Regions from separate parts of the Serratia sp. CoH_134_PS_4 genome, predicted to be linked through region 4. Evidence: predicted binding sites of a transcription regulator. Region 4 holds the regulator's gene; each other region holds the start of a gene.
What was found. The regulator LexA, encoded in region 4, represses DNA repair genes until DNA is damaged. The targets are predictions, from matches to a motif close to TNCTGTATGTACATACAGNA.
Positions count from the first base shown of each region.

Region 1: a site for LexA is predicted at 1,439-1,458, ahead of AC2FCQ_RS18395 (DNA translocase FtsK 4TM domain-containing protein). Genes of this name have one in related genera too.
Region 2: a site for LexA is predicted at 2,004-2,023, ahead of rmuC (DNA recombination protein RmuC). Genes of this name have one in related genera too.
Region 3: a site for LexA is predicted at 1,902-1,921, ahead of AC2FCQ_RS04315 (metal-dependent hydrolase). Genes of this name have one in related genera too.

Region 1 covers NZ_JBXWKI010000012.1:81,422-84,731, reverse strand. The annotation lists gene AC2FCQ_RS18395 (DNA translocase FtsK 4TM domain-containing protein) at 1-1,373, opposite strand, end outside; gene lrp (leucine-responsive transcriptional regulator Lrp) at 1,494-1,988, opposite strand; gene trxB (thioredoxin-disulfide reductase) at 2,661-3,310, shown strand, end outside.
Region 2 covers NZ_JBXWKI010000007.1:19,231-22,540, forward strand. The annotation lists gene ubiE (bifunctional demethylmenaquinone methyltransferase/2-methoxy-6-polyprenyl-1,4-benzoquinol methylase UbiE) at 1-310, opposite strand, end outside; gene rmuC (DNA recombination protein RmuC) at 390-1,937, opposite strand; gene AC2FCQ_RS12585 (DedA family protein) at 2,078-2,608, opposite strand; gene AC2FCQ_RS12590 (tyrosine-protein phosphatase) at 2,695-3,310, opposite strand, start outside.
Region 3 covers NZ_JBXWKI010000001.1:933,622-936,931, reverse strand. The annotation lists gene AC2FCQ_RS04320 (L-cystine transporter) at 1-1,151, opposite strand, end outside; gene AC2FCQ_RS04315 (metal-dependent hydrolase) at 1,334-1,882, opposite strand; gene hxpB (hexitol phosphatase HxpB) at 2,284-2,949, opposite strand; gene AC2FCQ_RS04305 (protease) at 3,014-3,310, opposite strand, start outside.
Region 4 covers NZ_JBXWKI010000017.1:50,009-53,318, forward strand. The annotation lists gene dinF (MATE family efflux transporter DinF) at 178-1,518, opposite strand; gene lexA (transcriptional repressor LexA) at 1,735-2,343, opposite strand; gene AC2FCQ_RS21525 (diacylglycerol kinase) at 2,465-2,833, opposite strand; gene plsB (glycerol-3-phosphate 1-O-acyltransferase PlsB) at 2,983-3,310, shown strand, end outside.

The DNA.
Region 1 (3,310 bases), on a different contig from region 4:
CGTGGCAATTCAGGGCCAAGGCCTTGTTTCACCTGCGAGTTAGCCTCACTGGTAGCGGTAAATGCCGGCATAAACGTATTGGCGGCGACAGCACCCGCTACCGCAGTTGCAGCGACAGGAGCCTGAGGTTTCACGCTACCAAACGGCGTAACGGCAGGTTCAACGGCACTGAAACCAGCCGGAGCACTGATGTCTGCGCTATCACGCTGGGCGGCAGAAAAATCGAACGGGGAACGTTCGTGCGCCGGTGATGCAGCCGGAACATCCCAGTTGCCCAAGCGCGGTTCATTATCCTCGTCCTGGTAAGGATCCGCCGAACGCGTCAACGTCGGCGCCGGTGTCTCTTCAGGGATCTCGAACGAATACAATGGCGGTGGCGCGTTTTCCTCTACCCTGCTCATTGGGTGTTGATTCACCGATGCGGGTGCAGCCGGTGCCACGGTAACCGACGGTGCCTGTGCTACGACAGGAGCCGCAGTAACCGGCGTACTGGCTACCGCTGGTGCAACGGGTACGGCATCAGCAGGATCGTCATCATTAGCCCGCAAGCCGCTGAGTAAGGGATCCTGTGCATCTTCTGCTTCTGCCGCCAACTTGGCGGTTTCCGCTACGGAAGGCGCAGAGAACAACACGTCGTCTTCCGCCGCATTGGCCGCCGCCGCAGTCGCGCCCACAGCAAGCGCGGCTTCTTTCTGTGCAGGTTCGGCATGTTCTTCGACATAACGATCATCGTCGTCGTGATAACGGTCTTCACGGCGTGATCGGTTAGTCATAAAGGTCGCCGTACCCAGCACCGCGCCGCCGATTCTTTCGGCGATCACCAGCCAAGACCAACCGGTAAACAACGTAAGCCCCGCAGCCCAGACGCACAGCAGCCCTAAGGTTGCACCGATGCCGTTGAACCACGGCAACATGGCATTGCTCAGCAAACTGCCGATAACGCCGCCGGAAGCGAAGTAATAGAGATCGTCGACATTCAATGCCGCCAGGCCACACGAGGTGAGCACCAGCGCCAACGTGCCGATCAGGCGCAATGAAAGCGCAAAATAGTCGATGTATTCGCCGTTGCCGCGCTGACGGTAAGCCGCCCAGCACAACATGAGCATGATCGGTGGTATCGCATAGGCGAGTACCCCGAAGGTGAAGAACAGCGTGTCGGCCATCCAGGCCCCGACGCCACCGCCCAGGTTATGAATCGGCTCATGCCACGCGGTCTGCGACCAGCTTGGGTCAGATGGATTAAAACTGACCAAGGCAGCCATGAGGTAAATGGCAAAAATGGCCACCACGATCAACACAGCTTCGAGCAAACGGCGACCGCTGCTGAGTTTTCTCAAGGTAACTTCTTTATCTTCTGTATATTCCTGGCTCAAGAAAGGCTCTCCAGGTTCCTGTTAGCTGACATAGCAACAGCGCCGAGAAGCTTCCCCGGCGCCGAAACTGTATGAATAAACAGGAGTGTAACCAATTTAATCAGGTTTTGCACCTGCACCCTACCGTGTTTTGATAACCAGACGGTTACTCTGTTTCACTTCTTCCATGACTACGTAGGTACGGGTGTCGTTAACCCCCGGCAAACGCAGCAAGGTTTCACCGAGCAATTTACGGTAAGCAGACATATCAGGTACACGGGTTTTCAACAGATAGTCGAAATCACCAGACACCAGATGACACTCCTGAATTTCTTCAAGCTTCTGCACTGCTGAGTTGAATTGCTCAAACACATCTGGCGCGCCGCGGTTCAACGTGATTTCCACGAAGACCAACAGTGACGCATCCAGATAATGCGGGTTGAGCAAAGCGGTATAGCCATGAATAAAACCCTGGCGCTCGAGGCGGCGCACGCGTTCTAAACATGGTGTTGGAGATAACCCCACGCGCTTCGAAAGCTCAACGTTCGAAATACGCCCATCCTTCTGCAGCTCGTTCAGGATATTGCGGTCGATACGGTCGAGATCTTTACCCGGGCGTTTCTTATTGTCTGCCATTATTATTGTCTCTCTTATTTTCTTCCCTGCACTTGCCACACCCTAGCCAACGTCAATGTGTAAGGGTTCGTTCCAAGCGAAGACCCGATGCCTGTCATATGCTTCACTACCATCATCCACCGTTGTGCAGTCTGTCTGTCAAACCCTGCACAGGGTGTTTAAATGACGTTAATCGCAAGAAGAAATTTGCAATTCGCCTGCGCGATATCCTCTCACCTGCTGTACAAGGTTTCAGCTACGGCGCAAAACTCTGCGCCAACGCCGTAAATACGTACGATTTACTGCAGGTTTGGGGATAATTTCTTCTTCCTATGATGTTTTCGCAAATGCGCAGCGGATTGTCAAAGTAAAAGAAGCAAAATCAGAAGAACGTACCGTCATGAAAAGTTAGCACCCCGTTTTTAGTTATGAATCGCTGGCTTAAAAACCCCGCAGAGAAGGCACCTAAACCCGCTTAACGTGCTGTTTCCCGTTATGTGCACCCAATATCGCAGTAAGCCCTTTCCATAAGTTAAATTGCTGCGTTTTACGCTCGATTTAGCAGCAAAACAATAATTAATAGGCAATGACTATCAAACAAATCGTTAACAACATCCCCTGACGCTTTTTTTAATGCGGCATTTTCCCTACAATCGGATCCATTGTCCGCCATTGTGGGAAAAGAGGTTATTCATGGGCACGGCTAAACACAGCAAATTATTGATTCTGGGCTCCGGCCCGGCTGGCTACACCGCCGCAGTTTACGCAGCGCGCGCCAACCTGAGTCCGGTACTGATTACCGGTATGGAACAAGGCGGTCAACTGACCACCACTACTGAAGTGGAAAACTGGCCAGGTGATGCCGAAGGTCTGACTGGCCCTGCGCTCATGGAGCGTATGCGCGAGCATGCAGAAAAATTCCAGACCGAGATTGTGTTTGACCACATCAACAGCGTTGATCTGCAAAACCGTCCGTTCCGTCTGTTTGGTGACAGTGCTGAATACACCTGTGATGCACTGATCATCGCCACTGGCGCATCGGCCCGTTACCTTGGCCTGCCGACTGAAGAGGCCTTTAAAGGCAAAGGCGTTTCCGCCTGCGCAACCTGCGACGGTTTCTTCTACCGCAATCAGAAAGTCGCGGTCGTCGGCGGCGGTAACACCGCCGTTGAAGAAGCGCTGTATCTGTCCAACATTGCAGCCGAAGTTCACCTGATTCACCGTCGTGACAGCTTCCGTTCAGAGAAGATCCTGATCAACCGACTGATGGAAAAAGTGAAAAGCGGCAATATCGTACTGCATACCGACCATACTCTGGACGAAGTGCTGGGCGATGAAATGGG
Region 2 (3,310 bases), on a different contig from region 4:
CCATCTTCAGCATGGAATCGTTAATGTCCGCCAGCACCACCTGCCCCTGTTCACCGACCATGCGAGAGAACTTGGCGGCCAGGTCACCGGTGCCACCGGCCAGATCCAACACCCGCTGCCCACGGCGCACGCCGCTGCAATCAATGGTAAAACGCTTCCAGATACGGTGGATGCCAAACGACATCAGGTCGTTCATCACGTCATACTTTGCGGCTACCGAATGAAAAACGTCTGCCACCATGGCCTGCTTTTCGTCTCGAGCTACGGTGCGAAAACCGAAATCGGTGGTTTCCTGCGGTTGATCTGCCATTGTCCTGCCTGCTATTCAGTCAATTTAGTGTGGTGGAGTGTACCAGAACCCCACGGAATACCCCACCTCGCAGCGGTTGTCATCCCTGCGATGCGGAGCGTGGCTCCTCGACGGCGTCGTCGCCTTCCGCCTCCGGCAGCGCGTCAACGTTATCGTCGTCCGCCGCCTCAAATTCTTCATCATGCTGCGCACTGGCCTGCTGAGCCAGCAGCGGATTGATCGGCCTTTTCACCTCAACCCCCAGTGCGCGGAACCCCTCGGTCTGCCCGATAAGATTACCACGGCCTTCGCTCAGTTTGTTCATCGCCAGACGATAACTCCCCTGGGCCTTGTCCAGGCTCTGTCCCAGCGACGACATATCATCAACGAACAGCCGCATTTTGTCATACAGCCGTGCCGCCCGGTCAGCAATGCGTTGTGCATTCTGGCTTTGATGCTCATAGCGCCAAAGATTGGTGATGGTGCGTAATGCCACCAATAGCGTGGTTGGGCTGACCAGCATGATGTTGTGTTTTAGTGCATCGCTAATCAGCTCCGGCTCACGGTCGATAGCCAACAGGAAGGCCGGCTCCACTGGAATAAACATCAGCACGTAGTCCAGCGAACGCAGGCCAGGCAATTGCTGGTAATCCTTGCGTCCAAGCAGGCGGATATGGCCGCGCAACGAAGCAATATGTTCATTCAACGCCGCCTCACGCTCTGCTTCATCTTCACTATTGAAGTAACGTTCGTAGGCCACCAACGACATTTTTGCATCGATCACCACGTCCTTGCCCTGAGGCAAACGTACGATCACATCGGGTTGCATGCGGCTCTGGTGATCCACCCGCACGTTAACCTGGGTTTCATACTCATGTCCCTCACGCAGGCCAGAGGCTTCGAGCACCCGGCTCAGTACCACCTCACCCCAGTTACCCTGAGTTTTATTATCCCCTTTCAAAGCCTTGGTGAGGTTGATGGCTTCGCGCGCCATCTGCGCATTGAGCTGCTGCAGATTACGTATTTCGTGGGTCAAAGTATGGCGTTCGCGTGCTTCCTGGCCGAAACTGTCCTGCACCTGACGGCGGAAACCGTCCAGTTGCTCACGCAGTGGCAGCAACAGGCGATCCAAGCTTTGCTTATTCTGTTCGTCCACCTTGCGCCCGCTATGTTCAAAAATGCGGTTGGCCAAATTTTCGAATTGGGTGGTGAGTCGTTGTTCGCTGTTAATCAATAGACGCTGTTTTTCCTCCGCCGCCATACGGGTTTCTTCCAGACGGATTGTCACCTCACGCAACTCGGCTTCCTGAGCGCTGTTCACTTCACGTTGGGCTCGCAGTTCCTGGTTCAACTGCTCACATTCGGTACGCCAGTGATTAAGCTGCTGAAGCTTTTCATGCCCGGCCGCCAACTGACTGTGCAGATTACGTAATTCCAGCTCAGTCTGGCGCATGTGTTGCTCATTACGCTGCAGTACTTCCTGTCGGGATGCGGTTTCCTGCTGCGCCTGTTGCAGCGATTGTTCCAGCAGTCGTAGCTCGGTTTCATGCTGTGCCTGTGTCTGTTGCACACGCAAGCTGGCAATAAGCCACCCCAATAGCAGACCGATAGCTACCCCACCTATACCGTAAATTAAACTGGTATCCACCCTGCCTCCTGTTACACCTGACTGTTCCGGCTTTTTATACGCCTATTGCCCGTCACGTTAAGGGGAGGCTGTATGGATGTCCAGCTTGATTGTGTCTCGATGGCGTAATATTGCGAAACGCTGCGCAACTCAGCTAAAGATTAGCTAAACCACTGGCTTAACCATTTAATGCCAAACGCACCCGGCGCGAGGATACCGAACGCCCAGATCATCGCCGACGTGACATTGGCCACCTGGAAATAACGCTGGGGCATGCCGCAAATGCCACCAACCAGCGGTACCACGGCACGCAATGGGCCGAAAAAGCGACCGATGAAAATACCCAGGACACCCCAACGTTCAAAAAACGCATGGCCCCGCGTCAATAATTGCGGATTGCGCGATAGCGGCCACATGTGCGCAACGCGATCCTGATAGTGGTAACCAATCCAGTAAGAAAGCCAATCGCCGAAGAATGCACCGGCAGCAGCAGCAGCCCAAATCGGCCAAAATGCGATGCCGCTTTCGCCAATCAGCGCCCCCAAGGCGAGCAAAATCACCGTAGCCGGTAACAACAGCGACAAGAAAGCCAGCGATTCGCCAAATGCCAAGAAGAAGATAATCGGGATGGCCCAGTTTTCGTGCTGGCGCACGGTTTCGCTGACCCAGTGGATAATGTCATTGAGGCTCAATACAGGCTCCTGATATGGGATTTATCCCCCAAGAATACTGAATGCCAGCCGGGGCAGATTAAACCCCGGTTAAACATCAGCACGGTTTACTCGAGGTAAAACGCCTGCAGCGCTTCACGCTGTTCCTGGCCCAAGCCGTATTCCGCTTCAAGCCAACGATCGGTAGAGCCATGTTGCTCACGAATACAACTCAGTGCAGTCATCAGGAACTCTTCACGGGCGCTGAGCACGTAAGCAAACTGTTTCAACGCAGAATCATTCAGGCGAATCGACAGTTGATCCAGCATGTGTTCACGGAACGTTGCCAGCGTGGTTTCAGTTAACAGGTAATCTTCCACAACCGTCGCTTCATCAGCTCCCAGTGCAAATAACACCAACGCCGATCCTATCCCCGTGCGATCCTTGCCGACCGCACAATGCTGGACGATCGCCCCGTGATCCGCCTTGCTCAGCAGTTGTGCCAACTGTTTATACGCCGCATTGCCGAACGGTAATCGGCGGTACAGTTCCAGCATAAACATTTGGGCATCGAAACCGGCGAGCGTTTCACTGTTTAGCTTTTCCAAATTGGCGTTGACTTCATTGCTCAGCGGGTTGGCCGGGAAATGATGATAATCGGCACCGCGCCACAGAACATCAGGCTTGGCCTGCACTTCATCGGCATCACGGTAATCCAGCACCGAACGAACAGGCACGCCGGCC
Region 3 (3,310 bases), on a different contig from region 4:
GCGGAGCTGATAGTGACGATCCCGACCAAGGTCGCGATCCACACCGGGTCCAGCGGGTTAATACCGACGGTTGGGGCAACCATGACCGCCAGCATCGCCGGGTACAAGCCCGCGCAGCCATTCTGGCCAATGGTGGCACCGAACGAGGCCGAGAAGCTGGCAATGGATTCCGGCACGCCCAGACGACGGGTCTGCGCTTCCACGTTAAGTGGAATACTGGCGGCGCTGGAGCGGCTGGTAAAGGCGAAAGTGATGACCGGCCATACCTTGCGGAAGAACTTCAGCGGGTTAACGCCGGTGAATGCCAACAGGGCAGCGTGCACCGCAAACATGATAGCCAGACCCAGATATGAGGCGACGACGAAGCTACCCAGTTTAATGATGTCGTGGACGTTAGAGCCGGCGACCACTTTGGTCATCAGTGCCAATACGCCGTATGGAGTCAGTTTCATCACCAGACGTACCAGTTTCATCACCCAAGCCTGCAGAGTATCGATCGCCACCAGCACGCGTTCGCCTTTAGGCTTGTCGTCTTTCAGCAGTTGCAGCGACGCCACGCCGAGGAAGGTAGCGAAGATCACCACGCTGATGATCGACGTTGGGCTGGCTCCGGTCAGGTCGGCAAACGGGTTTTTAGGAATAAAGGACAACACCATCTGCGGTACGGTCAGGTCGGCCAGTTTGCCCACGTAGTTGCTTTGGATCGCTGACAGACGCGCGCTTTCTTGCGCCCCTTGAACCAGGCCTTCAGCAGTCAGGCCGAACAGGTTGGTCACCAGCACGCCCACCAGCGCTGAAATCAGCGTGGTGAACAACAGGGTACCGATAGTCAGGACGCTGATTTTCCCCAGGGAAGAGGCGTTATGCAGCTTGGCAACCGCGCTCAAAATAGAGGCGAATACCAGCGGCATCACAATCATTTGCAGCAGTTGCACATAGCCGTTGCCGACAATGTTGAACCAGCTGATGGATTCTTTCAGTACCGGGTTGTCCGAGCCGTAGACCAGTTGCAGTGCCAGACCGAACACCACGCCCACGACCAGGCCGATCAGGACTTTTTTCGCCAGGCTCCATTGCTTGTGGCGGGTTTGCGCCAACAGCAAAAGGAGGGCGACAAAAATCACCACGTTAATAACGAGCGGAAGGTTCATCCCCAATGTCTCCAATATTTTTCTTATATAAAAATGGCTATGCACCATGGCGTAGCAATACTAAATATCGTAACAGTTTGCGTGGTGGCTCACTTATATCCAAATGGAATTTGATATAACTCCACGTGCTAATTTGTTTAATTAATGTGCTTTATGGGTGCTAAGTGGGCACTTTTATGTGATCACAGTCTGATATTTTTTATCTGCTCAAAATATGACTGCACTGGGATGGTGCACCCGCCTTGCCAATAGATGGCGAAAGCCACCAGGCACAGACACAGGGCGCGCTCAAGTTGATTGCCTTTTTGAGAATTAAGCAGTGGCAAGCGAAAACGCCAACGGCAGGGCCAAAGTAAGGGGACTCCGGCAGGGGTAAGCATATCCGCCAGCAGGTGACTGAAGTAACCAATAATCATGGCGTGCAGGACGTCGGCAGGGATGGGCCAGCTACGCGGTACATCGAGCTGGAACAACGCCATACCGCCAGCGATTGCCAGTAAGCTGTGGGTAAAGCCACGGTGGCCAAATGCGCGTGAAATTGGAATGGCAATCCAACGCAGGCGCTGACCCAGCACTGATTTGGGGTGATCGATATCGGGGAGTAACGACGTCAGCAGCGCGGCAGGGATGATATGCCACCAGTCGCCGGTAGCAAGCGATGGTGTCACCTCGGCCTTCTTGGCGAAAATCGCGCAAGCGACAGAGAAAATAAGATGCCCTTCCGCGGTCATACTGCTGTTCCGGCTGATAAACTGTTAATTTATCCAGTATATGGGAAAATTCCCAGTAGTGGAAGCAGTTACCCTGTAACCAATTGTTTATTTTTCTCGGGTTTACAACGGCTTGTTACTTAAATGGCCAATCGTTGTGCACTTTTGCGACATTAAGGCGGTTGGTGAGGGAGAAAGCGCCGGACGCCAGCGTTCGGCTGCGTGGCAGTGACAACCTGCGCCAACCGCCCGGTGCTTTCTTGTTGCTCCAGCATAAGGAGGGTGGCACGGTAACTCAATAAAAATGAAATAACGTTTTATTTATTTTATGACGGAGAACAGGTTTTAGACATTGGCTTGCGGATTAGGGGAGAAGATAGACATCATGGCATCGGATTAAGATTAAACCGATGCCATGCAGATCAGGCCAGGTGGTCGGGTGTCAACTGTTCGAGGCTATCGAGTTTATGATCCGCTAATGCCCAGCGTGTATCGTGTCGGTATTCGTGCGCAGGGATCACGATTGAACGCATTCTCGCCGCTTTGGTGGCGATCATGCCGTTGAAGGAGTCCTCCAGAGTAATGCAGTGCAGCGGATCGCTGCCGAGGCGTTCGGCGGCGATCAGGTACACTTCCGGATGCGGTTTGCTATAAGGCAGATATTCGGCGGAGACCAGTTGGTCAAAGTAGCCGTCGAGATCAAACATCTTCAGCACCTGCTGCTGCATATGCAGTGGCGAAGCGGAAGCCAGGCCGATATTCAGATCCAGACTGCGACACAGCTCCAGCGCTTGTTGTACACCTGGCAGCAGAGGGCGTTTCTCGCGGACCAGCTCGATAGCGCGCTCGATAATGCGGCCGGAAACCTCTTCCTGTGAAACACCTTGCCACGGCATGGCCTGGTACCACATTTTCACCACCAGATCGATGCGCAGGCCCAGGGTATCTGGCAACTTGTGACGGTCAGACAAATCCAACCCCAGTGCGCCAAAAATATCCAGCTCTGCCTGGAGCCACAGCGGTTCTGAATCGATCAATAAACCGTCCATATCAAAAATAGCGGTTTCAATACGTTGCGAATAGGCCATTAGCGGTTAACTCCTGCCGGCGCCGGTGAATGTGGCCAACACTTTACCATTGCCGGCGGGGAGACTAAAACTTTTGCCTGCGCGGCCGAGCCTTGCCATACCGCAGAATACGCCACATATCCTGCAGTTTTAGCCACCAGCGCTGGTGTTGACGTTCGGTAACCTGCTGCAGCATCCGCGCATAATCCAGCACCAATCCCGGTGTCCAGGTCATGCTTTCGCCACGGCTGCGCAGCACCGCCAACATCCACAGGTTAGGATCGAGTATCAGCAACAGGAAGCGACGCCACAGATGTTTATCACCCAGTACGCCTTCCAGTGCGCTGTCGAGCGCCAAAATGACCGTGGTGGAACAGTTACG
Region 4 (3,310 bases):
AGATGCAGATAGCGGAAAACAAATAAAAACCAGAATTAAAATCCATTTTTAAATTGAAAATAAGAAAAAAACGCCAACAAACAACTTACTACACGACTTGGCTAACCGACGAGAATATGTAACAAAATACAAACAAACACATAATTAAAATTTATGTATTTGCAAGAAAGGCTATCGTCATTGTGCTGCTGAAAACCAGCTGCCACGCAGCCTGTGACGGTGCCAAATCCACCCAAGCGCGATACCGCGCAGCGCAAGAAAGACCGCCAGCGCCAACCACAATCCATGATTGCCCAAGACAGGCACGGTCAGCAGCGTCAAACCGTAACCCGCAGCCGCCACGGCCATGCTGTTACGCATTTCTGCACCGCGAGTCGCACCAATGAACATGCCATCCAGCAAATAGCACCACACCCCAACCAGCGGTAGCACCACCTGCCAAGGTAAATAGTCATTCGCCATCGCACGCAGTTCTGGCAACGAGGTCAACGCCGCAATGATTTGCTGCCCGGCAAAGGCATAAACCACACCAAAGGCTAACGCCACCAAACAGGCCTGCCGGCAAGCCGCGCGCCACACCTTACGCAATTGACTGTCATCTCTGGCACCATAAGCATGACCAGAATGCGCTTCTACCGCATAGGCAAAACCATCCAGTGCATAGGCGGTAAAGGTCAGCAAATTCATCAGTACCGCGTTTACTGCCACTACGTCACCGCCAAGCCTGGCGCCGAAGATAGTCAAGGATGCAAAGCACAATTGCAGCAACAGTGAACGCAACATGATATCGCGGTTCAACGCAAGCAAACGCCGCAGATTACCGCGCCAGGCATGGCGCAACATCGGAACAGAAATACCGCGTATGCGCATCACTCGCCAGGACAGCCATAAACCCAGCAGCAGCGTAGCGTACTCAGAGACGGCGGTCGCCGTCGCGGCACCTTGCACATTCCAGCCCAGCCCCATGACCAACCAGATATCCAGAACGATATTCAACACATTACCGACTATCAGTAGGATGACCGGCGCCCGCACGTATTGCACGCCAAGCAGCCAACCCAAGATCACCATATTTGCCAGCGCTGCCGGCGCGCTCAGCCAACGGATCTCAAGGAACAACCGTGCCTGCTTCAGCACCGCATCGTCACCGCCAACAATCTGCAGCGCCAGATCGATCAACGGATGGCGCAGCAACACGATAACGACGCCGGCCAATACTGCCAGCAACAGCGGCTGCATAAAGGCACGTGCCAATCCCTGTGGGTTTTGTGCGCCCAGCGCCTGTGCCGTCAATCCGGTGGTACTCATGCGCAAAAACAGCAACAACATAAACAGGAAGCTGGTCGCCATCGCCCCGACCGCCACGCCCCCCAAATAAACAGGGCTGTCGAGGTGACCTATCACTGCGGTATCGACCAACCCAAGCAGCGGCACGGTGATATTGGAAAAGATCATCGGTAGCGCGAGGCGCCACAAGGCTTTATCGGTATCGCTGGTGAAGGCGGAAAGCAGGCGCATAGTGGAATGTTCCCGTGTATACCCGTCATCTTTCAAGTTGCAGCGTTGTTATCTGCACTCGCTCACCCCAGTTACTTACCTGAGTAAGCGCCTGGGGATGAGCGAGTTGGCCGCCTAGCTGCAACTTGAAAGCTATAGGGTATATAGTGAATCAGATATGACATCGCCCCAGAACTGGGGCGACTTAAATCAGAGGACGATGTGTAGGCGTGAGGATTAAACCCAGTCGCCATTGCGGATCACACCGACCGCCAGGCCTTCAATGGTGAAATTCTGCTGGCGCAGATCAACCACAATCGGTTGGAACTCGCTGTTTTCCGGCAATAACTCAACAACATTTCCGTGTTTTTTCAGACGCTTAACTGTAACTTCGTCTTCAATACGCGCCACAACGACCTGGCCGTTACGCACGTCCTGAGTTTTATGTACCGCCAGCAGATCGCCGTCGAGAATACCGATATCACGCATCGACATACCGTTGACCCGCAGCAAGAAATCCGCACTTGGCTTGAACAAGGAAGGATCCACTTTGTAGTGCCCTTCGATATGCTGCTGCGCCAACAGTGGCTCACCGGCGGCAACACGACCGATCAACGGTAAACCTTCTTCATCTTCCATCAGCAAACGAATGCCGCGCGATGCACCAGAGACGATCTCGATGACGCCTTTACGCGCCAATGCTTTCAGGTGTTCTTCTGCAGCATTTGGCGAGCGGAACCCCAGACGCATGGCGATTTCGGCGCGCGTTGGCGGCATGCCAGTGGACGAAATATGATCGCGAATCAGATCATAGACCTCTTGCTGTCTGGTAGTTAGTGCTTTCATTCCGCCCCCTGTTTGTTTATACAGTCTTGCTGTGAGTATATACAGGTAAGTGCGGCTTGGGAACCGAAGAATGAATAAAAATCAGGGATTAGCGACCCACGTCGCAACAGGGCCACCCCATTCAGGCAAAGTGTTGCCAGAGCACCGAGCCCCAGACAAACAACGCCAAAATAATCGCCAGTGAAACTGCTGCCGACCCCATATCCTTGGACCGGCCCGAAAGCTCATGATGTTCAGTGCCAACCCGATCGACAATCGCTTCTATCGCGCTGTTGAGCATCTCGACGATCATCACCAGCAGCACCGATCCGATCAATAAAATGCGCGCTATCGCACCCACGTCCAGCCAAATCGCCAGTATGATAGCCAGCACGGTGGCGACCAGTTCTTGGCGGAACGCCGCTTCATGCTGCCAGGCAGCGGAAAAGCCTTTATAAGAGTAGCCGGCGGCTTTAATAATACGGGTCAGGCCGGTTGCTTGGTTTGCCATGTTTTTTAGTGCCTTTCACAGAGGTAAGTCATAATTAAAGAGTCTAGGCCAGGAAATGCTTCCGGCTCTCGGTTTTCCAACACCACAGATCTGCTACCCGGTTTCTGGTATGCTTGCGACGCATTGCTAACAAGAGGCTTCACGTTGTTATGTCAGGTTGGCGTAAAATTTATTATAAACTATTGAATTTACCACTTAAATTGTTGGTAAGAAGTAAGGTTATCCCTTCAGATCCGGTCACGGAGTTAGGGTTGGATCCCTCACGGCCGATTTTGTATGTTTTACCTTATAATTCCAAGGCGGATTTACTGACGCTGCGCACCCAGTGCCTGGCGCAGGATCTGCCCGATCCTCTCAATCCGCTGGAGATAGACGGCACCGTGCTGCCTAGCCACGTGTTTATTCACGACGGCCCGCGCGTGTTCCGCTACTACACACCGAAAGAAGAGTCAGTAAAACTGTTTCACGACTATCTGG